3 regions of the Paenibacillus graminis genome follow, and region 1 is predicted to be linked to each of the others. Evidence: riboswitches for the same ligand, from Rfam matches in the RefSeq annotation. Region 1 holds a riboswitch; each other region holds the start of a gene.
What was found. Region 1 has a riboswitch for cyclic di-AMP ahead of PGRAT_RS11845 (alpha/beta fold hydrolase). Riboswitches for the same ligand answer to the same signal wherever they lie in the genome.
Positions count from the first base shown of each region.

Region 1 (4,163 bases):
GTGCTGATTATCCGGGGAGGGCTGGATGCAGGAATGCTGACTTTATCCCTGATCGGGCTGGGTTCCAGCCTGCTTGTGCTGTACTCGCTGATCAAAGTATTCAGGCTCGCCTTCTGGGGCAATGCGCCCGGTACAGAACCGCCCAAGGTTAAGCTGAAAGGCGGGACGGCAGTGGCAGCCGGATTCCTCGTTCTGGTCATCCTGATGGGCCTTGGAGCAGAGCGGGTGAATACCTATGTTTCACAGGCGGGGGATGTGCTTGGTTCTCCCAAGCTGTATATCGAAGCTGTACTGAAGGAGTAGATGAAGATGGCTGTTCAAATCTTATTAAACCTGATGACTGCGTTTCTGTGGATGATGCTGATCGGCGACGGGTCAGGCTCAGGCTTTGCAATCGGCTATCTGCTGGGCTGCGCAATTCTGCTGGTGCTGCGCAGGTTCCTTCCTGAACCGTTATATTTGAAAAGGGTGTGGTCCATAGTGAAGCTGCTGGCGCTGTTTCTGCGGGAGCTGGTCCTGTCCAACTTCGCAGTTATCCGGCAAATCTTAAGTCCCAGACTGGCTGTCCGCCCGGGCATCTTCGCTTACGAAACCGCACTTCGGTCCGACCTTGAGGTCACTCTGCTCTCCTGCCTCATTTGTCTGACACCGGGGACCCTTACACTGGAAGTGTCGGCCAGCGGACAGACCCTATATATTCACGCTATGGATATTGAGGACGCCGGCCAGCTCTCCCGCCAGATCGAGGGAACCTTTGAAAAAGCAATCATGGAGGTGACCCGGCTATGATTTCAGTACTGCTTAATATTTCGCTGGTGATCCTGGCACTGGCCATGCTGGCCTGCCTGTACAGGCTGATTCAAGGACCGACCCGTTCGGACCGGATTGTTGCGCTGGATACGATCGGCATCCACCTGCTGGCAGTGATCGCGGTGCTGGGCATGCAGCAGAGGACAGAGGATTATATTGATATGGTGCTTGTGATCGGAATTCTGACGTTTATCGGAACTGCGGCATTAGCCAGATACATTGAAAGAGACGCGGTTATCGAGCCTGGAGGTGATAAACTTGATCGGTGAGCTGCTAATTGCGATACTGGTATTGCTGGGGGCATTATTGTGCGGGCTTGGCGCGTTTGGGCTGGTCCGGCTCCCTGATGTCTATTTACGTTCCCATGCCGCCACCAAAAGCGCTACACTGGGTGTATTATGTGTGCTGGCAGGAGCCTTTCTATTTTTTTTCTTCTATATAGAAGTAGTCAGCATCAAACTGCTGCTCGGGATAGTATTCGTCTTCATCACTTCTCCGGTTGCAGGGCATCTGAATGGCCGTGCGGCTTACCGCTCGGGTGTGCCTTTATGGAAGGGCAGTGTGCAGGATGATCTGAAGCCGGTGCTCAAAAAGAGGGAGACGAAGCAGACTGACACACAGCATAAGTTAGAGTAAACTAAAGAATATGTCTTTTTCGCTGAATTCTGTAAAAGAAGCGGGGGAACCACCGGTGTGTGCAGTTTTCGAAGCTGCCATGCCCAAGGGGTGAATCTCGAACATTCGAGTAGGGCTACTCTTCAGGCCCGAATCCGTCAGCTAACCCCGTAAGCGTAGAAGAGAGGAGACGAATGAGTTGCCGCAAATTCAATTAAATGGAACTTCTATCTACTATGAAACCTATGGTACAGGGGTGCCTGTTGTTTTTATTCATGATCACCTGACTTCGCATCATCTGTTTGAGCCGCAAATTGAGTATTTCCGTGACCGTGTTCAAGTGATTGTTCTGGATCTGCGGGGGAACGGGTTGTCCGGAAAAATGGATGTCGAGGTTCACCGCATTCTGGACACCCAATGTGAAGATTTGAAGGAGCTGCTCCGCCGTCTGGAGCTGCTGAGTGTGATTCTTGTCGCAAGCTCGGGCGGGGGTGTGCTCGCCCAGAAATTCGCTGTGCAGAACCCGGAGCTGGTGCGTGCGCTTGTGCTGGTGGACAACTGCTCAAGCGGCAATGATTCCATGAAAAATAATAGAATATGGGGAATTATCGAGAGATGTTCATGGATATCGTATTATTTGCCGCCTGAACTGCTTCTGCGCTCCCTGCGAATCGCCTATAACAAATGGCTGCCCGCCTATCATATCCTCAGGAATGAGCTGCTGCATAAACGGCCAACCGAAGGCATCAAACAGCGGATTGCCCTGCGCCAGATTGACATTCTTGCCTATGCGGTTAAGCTGCAGGTTCCAGTGCTGTGTGTAACGGGAAGCCAGAATGAGTGGAGGCTCGCACAGGCGAGCAAGAACGCCTCCATGCTGCCTTCGGCGCAGCTGGTGGTGCTGGATGATGCCATGTATCCCAGCCATCTGTGCCAGCCGCAGCATTTTAACCGCCTGCTGTTAAATTTCCTGATTGACCAGCATGCCGTTCATCAGCGGGAGAGCGGGTTATGAAGGCGGTGGATGAGGCAGCTCCTAATCTCTGTCCAAGCCGTACTCCCAGGTGGAGAGCTGCCCTACACTGAATGGCTGAGTAATTCGCCCCAATTGAGTTTTTTTGGTGCACATTTTTTTGCTGCGCATATATAATAAGCAGTGTGTTTTTTATTTCTAAAAATAGGTTGATAACCTATGTACTTTGTGATTTAATGCAGGAGGGGTATTGATAACACGAGCGGGGCAGTCCATCCATTTTTTTGAAAGGAAATGAATTTTTTCATGAAGAAATCATTCAATAGCATTCTAAACCGGCCGATTCTATTATTCAGCTTCGTGCTGCTGCTCAAAAGCGCCGTGGCCTGGTTTGTCGTGTTCAGCGACGGTCCGAACTGGAGTATGGTCTTCACCGAAATTCCCTTTTTCATCATTGTGTTCAGCCTGATTGAATGGCTGTCTTCCAAACGGAAGATTCTGTACTATATGATTGCTAACTTATTCATTACGATTATTTATTTCTCTGTTCTGATGTATTACAAATATTATGGCGTAATTGCGACCTATCATGCATTGCAGCAAGCGGATAAGGTCACTAAGGTCGGAGAGAGCACCTATTCCCTGATTACACCGTATTATCTGTTTATTTTTGTGGATATCGTCTTCTTCCTGTTCTTTATGTTCCGTCCCAAATATATTGCCAAATGGAAGGAGAGAGGCGCATACCGCATCAGCCGCCCTGTGCTGCTTACCGTGGCTGCCGTTTCGCTCGCGCTGTGCTTCTTCAATATCTGGCCTAACCATGCGAGCATGAATGAGATCAAAAAGGCGGAGAGCATGGGGATTCTGAACTATGAAGTCTACACGCTGTTCGCAGACAGCACAGAGAAGGAAGAGCTTATCGACAGCAAAGAGATTACCCAGCAGGCCGTGGATACGGTTAAAGGGGTTCAACCCCCGCAACAGCTGAAGTACACCGGGGCCGACAAGGGTAAAAACCTGATTATCGTGCAGATGGAATCGTTCCAGAACTTCCTGATCGGACTGACTATTGACGGGCAGGAGATTACACCGAATATTAACAAGCTGGCGCACAGCAATACGTATTTCAACAATTTCTACACCAATGCCGGCCAGGGGACGACCTCGGATGCCGAGTTCGTGGTGAACTCCTCTTTTTATGTGCCCAAGAACGAACCGGCAACGTCATCACCCTATATGAAAAAATCCGTGCCCAGCCTGCCGAAGCTGCTGAGTGCGAACGGGTATTATACAGCTACCTTCCATACCAACAGTGTGGAATTCTGGAACCGCAAGGCCTTATACCAGGCGGTAGGTTTTGACAAGTATTATGACCAGAGCTTTTATGGCGATGATGATCATATTGCATTCGGTTCTTCGGATGAGGTGCTGTTCGCCAAAACGGTACCGGAGCTGGCTGCACTTGATGCCAAGGATCAGCCGTTCTATGCGATGGTCATTTCCATGAGCGCCCATCATCCGTTCCGCATCCCCGAGGAGAAGTTCAAGATGAAGCTGCCGGAGCGCTTTGAAGGTACGCTGCTGGGGGACTATATTCAGGCCCAGAATTATGCCGACTATGCGATGGGGCAGTTTCTGGAGGAGCTGAAGGCCAGCGGACTGTGGGATGACAGCCTGATTGTGTTTTACGGAGATCACCAAGGCGTGCCGATGTACACCCTGGGTGAGGATGAGAAGGCTCTGCTGCAAGAGATGCTCGGAC
Region 1 is NZ_CP009287.1:2,917,866-2,922,028, forward strand. It holds gene PGRAT_RS11825 (Na+/H+ antiporter subunit D) at 1-303, shown strand, start outside; gene PGRAT_RS11830 (Na+/H+ antiporter subunit E) at 310-789, shown strand; gene PGRAT_RS11835 (Na(+)/H(+) antiporter subunit F1) at 786-1,079, shown strand; gene mnhG (monovalent cation/H(+) antiporter subunit G) at 1,063-1,446, shown strand; cyclic di-AMP (ydaO/yuaA leader) riboswitch at 1,457-1,617, shown strand; gene PGRAT_RS11845 (alpha/beta fold hydrolase) at 1,625-2,440, shown strand; gene PGRAT_RS11850 (LTA synthase family protein) at 2,705-4,163, shown strand, end outside.

Region 2 (4,163 bases), 2.3 Mb from region 1:
TGCTGCACGCTTTACGCTTTCGCTGCTGCCGATATCCAGCGGAATCAGATTCAAATGGTCCTGATATTGTGCCTGCAGCGCTTCCAGGGCGTGAGATTCCTCAAGGTACTGCCCGGCGAACACCTTATATTTATTCTCCAAAAGCCAGCGCACAAGGAAAAATCCAAGTCCCCGGTCAGCACCAGTAACACAAGCGACCCTTTTCATGAATTTGGACACTCCTTCAACTTAAGAATCATACACTTGTTACCGCTATCATCCCATACACATTAGCATGGCACTTGGCTTTTTTCAACGTCCTGCACTGGACTGTCCGGATCGGCAGCACGGCGGATTCTTTCTTTTGACTTAATTTTTAACTATGTTACAATCAGAAATATCATTGTTAACAACCGAATTGTTAGCAAACTAAAAATCTCAGGAGGGATTCCAATGTCCATAGCACAAATTCACAGTGTCGACGAATTGCATCAATACATTGCACAGCCCGGTAAAAAGCTGCTGTTCAAGCACAGCACCACCTGCCCGATCAGCGCCAAGGCCAATGAAGAATTCCGGGCCTATGTCCAAAGCTCCGGCACCCCTGCAGCCGTGGTCCATGTGATTGAAGACCGTCCAGTCTCCAACCAGATCGCCGAGGACTTCGGCATCAAACATGAGTCTCCGCAAATTTTCCTGCTCGAAGACGGCGAGGTCCGCTGGAACACTTCCCATTGGAAGATCACCCGGGATGCCATTCAGGAAGCTGTGAACCTATGAGCCAACCTGTCATTATCTATTCAACCGCAAACTGCAGTGACTGCAACCAAGTGAAGCAACTGATGAAGGAACAGGGCGTTCCTTTTGAAGTAAGAGATGTTATGACCAGCACGGCTTATCAGGAAGAGGTGGAGAAGCTCGGTTTCATGGGTGTTCCCGTTACAGTATCGGGAGCTCATGCCGTCAAAGGCTTCAATCTGCCTGAGCTTAAGGAGCTTATTTCAGCAGCAGCCCGGTAATGCGCCGGAGCTTCTTTGGGCCAGCAGAGCTGGCGTAAAGAAGACCGGCGGGGCTTTTCCATGGAAGCTGATTCAGGTCCTTTCGGGGGATTCAGGAATGATTTGGGCCTGAATCCCCTTTTTTGCTGCCGATGAAACCTGCACTTGATTAAATGCCGCAATTGCCAAAATAATGCTGGCGACCGCCGGTTTTGCTTCATGTAGCGCTTACTTTGCCTTCTGACTCTCTATTGCTCCGGATTACTCGTCTTTGGACCGCTTCACAGAAACCCGGCTGAACTTTGAAAATCCGGTCTTTTTGCCGAGGCTCAACGCTTCCAAGCCCCTTTTTTCATAAAAAATAAAAACCGGCGTGCGAATGAGATAATTGGCCGATAAACGGCAACATATATGGTTTTATCCGTTTATTTCCTGCGAATTCCGGGATTTCAACGTTAATTTACGCCGCATTTCCCTTTTTCTTTTTTACAAAGAACCGCATGAAAGAGTATGATTCGATTTGAACTTATTCATGAAAACCAATCAACGCTGAATTCCCGCCACGCGGGAAACGGGGGAACCACCAGGCCACAAGCCTACTTGGGGTGAATCCGAAGGGGACTGCACCCATGCAGTCTCACTAGGCAGGGCGACTCTCACCGCCCGAATCCGACAGCTAACTCCGTAAGCGTATAGAGAGAGAACTTGATCCGCCACGCTTTTGCGCCAGGTTTATTTCAGCCTGTTACCAGAGCCGCAGCAGAGGTCCTCCTCTGCCTGCGGCTTTTTGTGTGGAGATCAAGGAGAAGGAGGAAGTGAGCAATGGAGTCACGCCGGTTGTTGCGTATAGAAATATGGGTATTCGATGCTCCCTGGCCAGTAAGCCCCGGGCCGGATCAGGCCGGAAATTGCCGTTACGGCCTCCTGAAGCTGACCTGCCCGGCAGGGCATAGCTGGTCACAGGGACTGCTATGGGAAGAGAAGCGGGTTGACCTGATCCAATGGAGCAGCTTCCTGCGCAGTATCCGCCGCTGCCGCCTTGAGGAGGCGATACAAATTGTAGACCGCTTAGGTCCCCGGTGGGAGCAGTCTCAGCGGAATCTGGTATCGAATGCACTGCTGCATCTAAAAGCAAAGCTTCAAGGGAAATTTATTGATACGCAGGTTCAGACAGACTACTCTTATTACCACTCCGTGCTGGCTGCCGGCGGTAAATCAAGTGCGGGAAGAATGTACTATAGACCCTCACGAACACTGCAGCTCCAGCAGGCCTGGCCAGAGCCGGATCCGGCAGAACTCATTAACAAATCTATCGCTTATTATTCTATTCTATAGTTTCTTATTCAGAAAGGACTGTGAGAACATGCCCGATCCCTTATCACGCACGTCGGCTTCAACAGCCGGATTTGCCGAGTATATTGAGAAGTACAGCGGGAATATCTACATGCTCAGCAGGCTGCTGCTCGGGCAGGGGGCCGAAGCAGAGGAGGCTGCGGTGAAGAGCTTCACGGAGCTTTATGAGCCGTATCTGCGTACAGGCTGTGACGCGCAGAGCTTCTCCCTCCAGGCCTACCGTGAATGCATCCGCTGTTGCTCCCGGATTGCCCAAGGCCGCAAGTCCCGTATTTCGGCCTGCCTGTCCTGGGAGGACCAGCTTGTGCATGCGCTCCGGTATGGCCTGCGCCTGTCCCTTACGGACATCAGTCTAATCCTCAGGATGAACCTGCCTGAGCTCAAGGCACAGATCCGGCAGATGCGCGAGCAACTGGCTGCACATGAAGCCGAAACGCCAACAGCCAGTTTATCCGTTGGATAAACTGGTGCGGCTTTTGACAGACTGTCCCTTATGATAATGGCTTCATTCCGGCAATTTGCTCGATCATACCCGCCTCTTGGGCATCGGCGGCAATTAGCTTATTATACACATCCTGATCCTCAGAGCTGTTCAGCTTTTTTAACCCGGCTAAATACCAGCGGGCCATCTCCCGGTTAACCGCATCCGAATAATTTTCGCCAAGTCCGCCCTTCAACGCAGCAACTGCGGCCTGGACATTTCCGGTGAGGTACTGCATTTTACCAAGTGCTAAGGTTGCGGTGGAAGAAAAAGCAGTTGTCTGATTGTTTGCTTCTCTCACAACTTGGCTATACGCCTCAATTCCCGTATTGAAGTTCGCCTTTGCATTGGCAGCGACCTGATCGACGACTGTGCTGTCAGAGCCCGGGGTGTTTAACAGATTCAGCCACTCTGTATAAATGGGTTGTCCCAACTCGTTAGACCGGACGATTAAGTCGTTATACCATCCAGCGCTCCACAAATCGCCCCGGCCGGCCAGATCGGCGTAACCGCCCGTGAAGCCCGTCTGGATGAAGTTCAAGGCCGTCTCTGTATCCCCTGTTATCTGCTTAACCTTACCCGCGCTCAGCGCAATCAGCGGCGTAACCGAGAAAGGCCGGCCCTGAAGCTGCCCGGAAGGCAATGTCTTCAAGAAGGCAATACCATCTACAACATCCTGGTAAGTGGTAAGGGCGGTCTGGAAGTACTCCTGTTGCTTAGCCTTGTCCTGTTGGAGGAGAGCCTGGACACCCAAACCAGATGCCCGGGTAATCAGCGGCTCGTACCAGTCAATATCCCAGATATACTTGTTCAGATTATCACGGTATACGGCATAAGCGCTCTCGCTCTTGCCCTGCAGATCATACAGAGCGATTTGCTGCTGCAGCATCTGCTTGTTGTTCGGCTCATCCTTTAGACCACGCTGCAGCACCGAAAGGGATTCTGCGGCAAATTGCTCGTTTTTGGTCTGGCTGTACACCTGATTATCAAGCACCGCCAGCAGGATCACTGATTCGGGATGTGAAGGCCGGATCTTCAGCGACTTCATCAGCGGAGCCTTAATCTCTTCATAAGATGTGCTGTATTGAGCAATGGCCTTCGCTTCGGCGAATGCGTTGGTGGAACTGATGCTGCGAAGTGAAACGATAAAGATTGCCAACGCGGCCGCGCAGGCCACGGCCAGATAACCGAGACGCAGTACAGACGAATTCCATCCGGCGGCGAGAGGTTTGGCCTCCATTGCAGCTGCCATTCCGCCAAGAGCGATGAATACGAGGATTCCCATGAAAGCATAACTCATATTAAAGTCCAGGATACTGTGTACCAGAATCGAAAGCGCAATAATCAGATAA
Region 2 is NZ_CP009287.1:666,955-671,117, reverse strand. It holds gene PGRAT_RS02985 (SDR family NAD(P)-dependent oxidoreductase) at 1-207, opposite strand, end outside; gene ytxJ (bacillithiol system redox-active protein YtxJ) at 433-759, shown strand; gene PGRAT_RS02975 (glutaredoxin family protein) at 756-998, shown strand; cyclic di-AMP (ydaO/yuaA leader) riboswitch at 1,515-1,684, shown strand; gene PGRAT_RS02970 (hypothetical protein) at 1,800-2,312, shown strand; gene PGRAT_RS02965 (hypothetical protein) at 2,341-2,793, shown strand; gene PGRAT_RS02960 (O-antigen ligase family protein) at 2,822-4,163, opposite strand, start outside.
Region 2: another riboswitch for cyclic di-AMP. It lies ahead of PGRAT_RS02970 (hypothetical protein); the one in region 1 lies ahead of PGRAT_RS11845 (alpha/beta fold hydrolase).

Region 3 (4,163 bases), 2.9 Mb from region 1:
TCTTATCTGACTTTTCATGGAGCGGAGCACAGCCGTTTTTCCCATTCATTGGGTGTCTATGAAATTACGCGGAGAATCATCTCCCAATTTGAACGCAGCGGTTATAAGGATTGGATGCCGGAGGAAAGTCTGCTGACTTTATGTGCAGCGCTCCTGCATGATTTGGGGCATGGCCCCTTCTCCCATTCTATAGAAGAAGCTTTTGAAATGAATCATGAGGACTGGACCTGCAGAATCATACAGGAGAACACGGAAATTACAGCAATTTTACGCGAAGTAGGCGAGGATTTCCCTCAAAAGGTTGCATCTGTGATTGCCAAAACGTATGAACATGAGATCGTTGTCAACCTGGTGTCAGGCCCTCTGGATGCAGATCGTATGGATTATTTGCTGCGGGATGCGTATTATACTGGGGTGAACTATGGGACGATCGATATTGACCGTATTCTGAGAATGCTGCGACCCTATAATGGCCGTGTTGTCGTAAAAGAATCGGGTATGCACGCCATTGAGGATTACTTGATGTCACGTTACCAGATGTATTGGCAGGTTTATTTCCATCCCGTTACGCGCAGCTCGGAAATTATTTTAAGGCAGATTTTCCGGAGGGCGAAAGAGCTTTTCCAGGAGGGGTACTCTTTCCGGTTTATGATCAATCCGCTCAGCGATTTATTCGGTGGAGAGATTAATGTAGAACAATATTTACTCCTGGACGAGGCTTTGGTTCAGACAGCCTTTATGCAGTGGACGCTGGAAGACGATAACATACTGGCTAACTTATGCAGCCGTTTTATTCATCGTAAACTGTATAAATATGTGGAGATGGACCATCTTGATTCAGAGACCATTGACGAAATCCGCCGCAGTTTTGCCGGTGCCGGACTGCATCCGGATTATGACCTGGAAATCGATTATCCGACAGATCTGCCTTACGATGTTTTCCGTCCGGGAGAGGGGTTTGACAGCAAGCAGATTTTGCTGCTTGACCGCCATGACAAGCTGCGTGAAATCTCTGAGGTATCTGATATAGTGCGCTCGATCAGCGGCATCCACCGGGGCAGGTATCACCTGTATTTTCCGCAGGATAAGCTGCAGGAGGCACTGACCCGGCTTCCTGGTTCCATTGGCGAGATCTTTGCAAAATAATACAAAAATTTCTGGAATTCATCATAGAAATCAATCCTGAAAGGATGGTATTGCATGCGCTTATTCGACACACATACTCATCTGGATGCCCCACAATTCGACGACGATCGTGAGGAGGTCATTGCCCGCGCGTTAGAGGCTGGAGTCACCAAGATGATTAACATTGGATTTAACCGGGATACGATTCCAACGACAATGAAATTGGCAGAGACTTATGATTATATTTATGCAGCTGTCGGCTGGCATCCCGTAGACGCTATTGACATGAAAGAGGGGGATATGGACTGGATCGCTTCCCTGTGCAGCCATAAAAAGGTGGTGGCCATTGGAGAAATCGGACTGGATTATTATTGGGATACATCCCCAAAAGAGGTACAGCACGAGGTATTCCGCAAACAGATCGGTTTGGCCCGTGAACTAAAAATGCCTATCTGTATTCATAATCGGGATGCCCACGAGGATGTAATCCGGATATTGCGTGAAGAGAAGGCGAATGAAATCGGCGGTGTGATGCACTCCTTCTCCGGCAGCTGGGAAACGGCCAAAATGTGTCTTGATTTGGGCTTTCATTTGTCCTTCGGGGGACCTGTAACTTTTAAGAATGCGAGGGTGCCAAAAGAGGTGCTCGCTCAGACTCCAATGGACCGGCTTTTGATCGAAACTGACTCCCCATATTTGACGCCGCACCCCTTCCGCGGGAAGCGAAATGAGAGTGCTTATGTGAAGCTTGTGGCTGAGGCTGCTGCGGAAATAAAAGGGATTGATTTACAGGAATTAGCTGAAATTACGTATGCGAACGCCCTGGAACGATTTGGAATTGTCTGAAAACGGGAGAAAATGCGGTGAAAAAAGAAGTATAGCCGATATATTAAACTTTTTTAACATAAAAACAGCTGATTATTACAATATTTTAATCATTTTTTTGCGTAAACGTGGTTGAATGCTCCTTTACAACATGCATCAAAACAGGATATCATCTTTTCAGTGAAGTGAGCTGTTGTTACTGTGACAGTCACCAAATTCATGGATCGTCTCGCTGAGTCTCCGTATGGAGAACGGGGGAACCAATGATGCTCTGCCGCATAGTGCACACAGAAATGCCGCAGACGTTATTTGATTTCTTTACGTGGTCTTTGGGGTGAATTTGAGGGCAACCGCCGTGAGCGGGTGACCTGAGATAGGGCGTCTCTCTTATGCCCGAACCCGACAGCTAACCCCGTAAGCGCAAGTAAGAGAGGAAACCTCGTGCATAAACATTCCCGCGTATTCTGACACCCGGAGAGCCACGAAAGAGTCCTCTGTGAACTCTTTTCGGGCTTTTTTTGTTTTTGAATAATGCGGATGTTCCCGGCATACTGTTATATAACAGGTATCTGGAGTAGCTATGCCGAGCAGGCGATCCATGAGCAGGAAACGCTAAAGCAATGCGGGCGTATCCTGTGCAATCTCAAACCTAGTTTCGTCAGAAGTGATGAAGTCACCTTTGTTATACAACTTGGACGACGGGGCTATGTAAGGAGGATGGAGAGAGTGGGCGTATTCCAACCAGAAGTATCCCATGATTCGCAATCATCCAGCAGGTCTTTCGCATTTCGGTGGAAGCAAGTGAATTCTCGCGTACTTTCGCTTGCAGGCGCGGCCTCAATTGTTATCGCGCTGGTAATTCTGCTGTACGTACACGGTCAAAGCATTAAAGAAATAACTTTAGTAATAGACGGGAAGGTACAAACGCTTGAGACGCGGGATGCGCTGCTCGGCGATGTGCTGGCCAAGGAACAAATTTCGCTGCAGCCGCATGATGCTTTATCTATTGGCCTTAGTGATGAAATAAAGGACGGAGACCGTGTCGTCATCAACCGTGCGCAGGCGATTAAGATCACTACGGATGGGACCACCAAAACGTTGTACACGACCGAAGATACAATCGGTCAGGCGATTGACAAACTGGGCATTGGCCTGGAAAGCTATGACAAGATTTACCCTTCGCTAGGCACCGCAGTTTCTGCAGACATGGAAGTCAAAATTGTTCGGGTTAACAAGCAAGTGGTACAGCGGACAACAGCTTTGCCTTTCCGAGTCATTAAAACCGCAGACCCCTCCCTGACCAAGGGAACGGTGAGAGTTGCACAAGCGGGCAAACCGGGCGTAATGATCCAGCACATCGAGAAAATCTACCGAGATGGCGAGCTGGCATCCATGCGTATGGTCGGCAAGGAAGTACAGGCGGTCACCAAAGACAAAATCATTGCCATTGGTACCAAACCGCTTCCCAAAGCTGTTGTAGCCACTACCGTAACTTCTAAATCAACAACAACTTCTAAAACATCCAAAGTGAGCGCAAAAAGCAACAATGTTGCCAGTAAAGCAGGCGTAGATTTTGAGTACAAGAAAATTATCAGAAATGTATCCATGACGGCCTATTCATCGGAAGAGCCTGGTATTGGCAACCGTACGGCTTCCGGCACACGCGTAACGGAAGGCCGGACCATTGCTGTGGATCCGAGCGTAATCCCTATCGGCTGGTGGGTGTACATTGAGGGACTTGGGTTTCGCCGTGCAGAGGATACCGGCGGTGCCATTAAAGGCAACAAGGTGGATGTGTATTATGATTCACTGAGCCATGCCCGTAACTTTGGCCGGAAATCACGCACGATCTATGTGATAGGGCCTGTGAAGCCAGAACTGAACTAAGTGGCAGATACTTTGCAAATTAGCGGTTTATAGGATATAGTGAGGGTAGCACTTAAGGAATTCTCAGGAATCTGAACGTGAAATTACAGAGCTGCCGCTCATCACTTATACATTCTTTAGCCAAAAGGAAGGGGAGCGAATCCTCTTCTTTTTGCGTTGCAGAGTAAGGAGTACAAAAAAATGATCAAAGAATTAATCGTTGTGGAAGGCAAAAGCGACACCGTTGCCATAAAACGGGCTGTTGAGGCCGATACTATCGAGACCGGCGGATCGGCAGTCGACCGCAAAGTCATCGCCAAGATAGCGCTCGCTATGGAACGCAGAGG
Region 3 is NZ_CP009287.1:27,482-31,644, forward strand. It holds gene PGRAT_RS00130 (HD domain-containing protein) at 1-1,146, shown strand, start outside; gene PGRAT_RS00135 (TatD family hydrolase) at 1,201-1,971, shown strand; cyclic di-AMP (ydaO/yuaA leader) riboswitch at 2,171-2,386, shown strand; gene PGRAT_RS00140 (resuscitation-promoting factor) at 2,677-3,837, shown strand; gene rnmV (ribonuclease M5) at 4,018-4,163, shown strand, end outside.
Region 3: another riboswitch for cyclic di-AMP. It lies ahead of PGRAT_RS00140 (resuscitation-promoting factor); the one in region 1 lies ahead of PGRAT_RS11845 (alpha/beta fold hydrolase).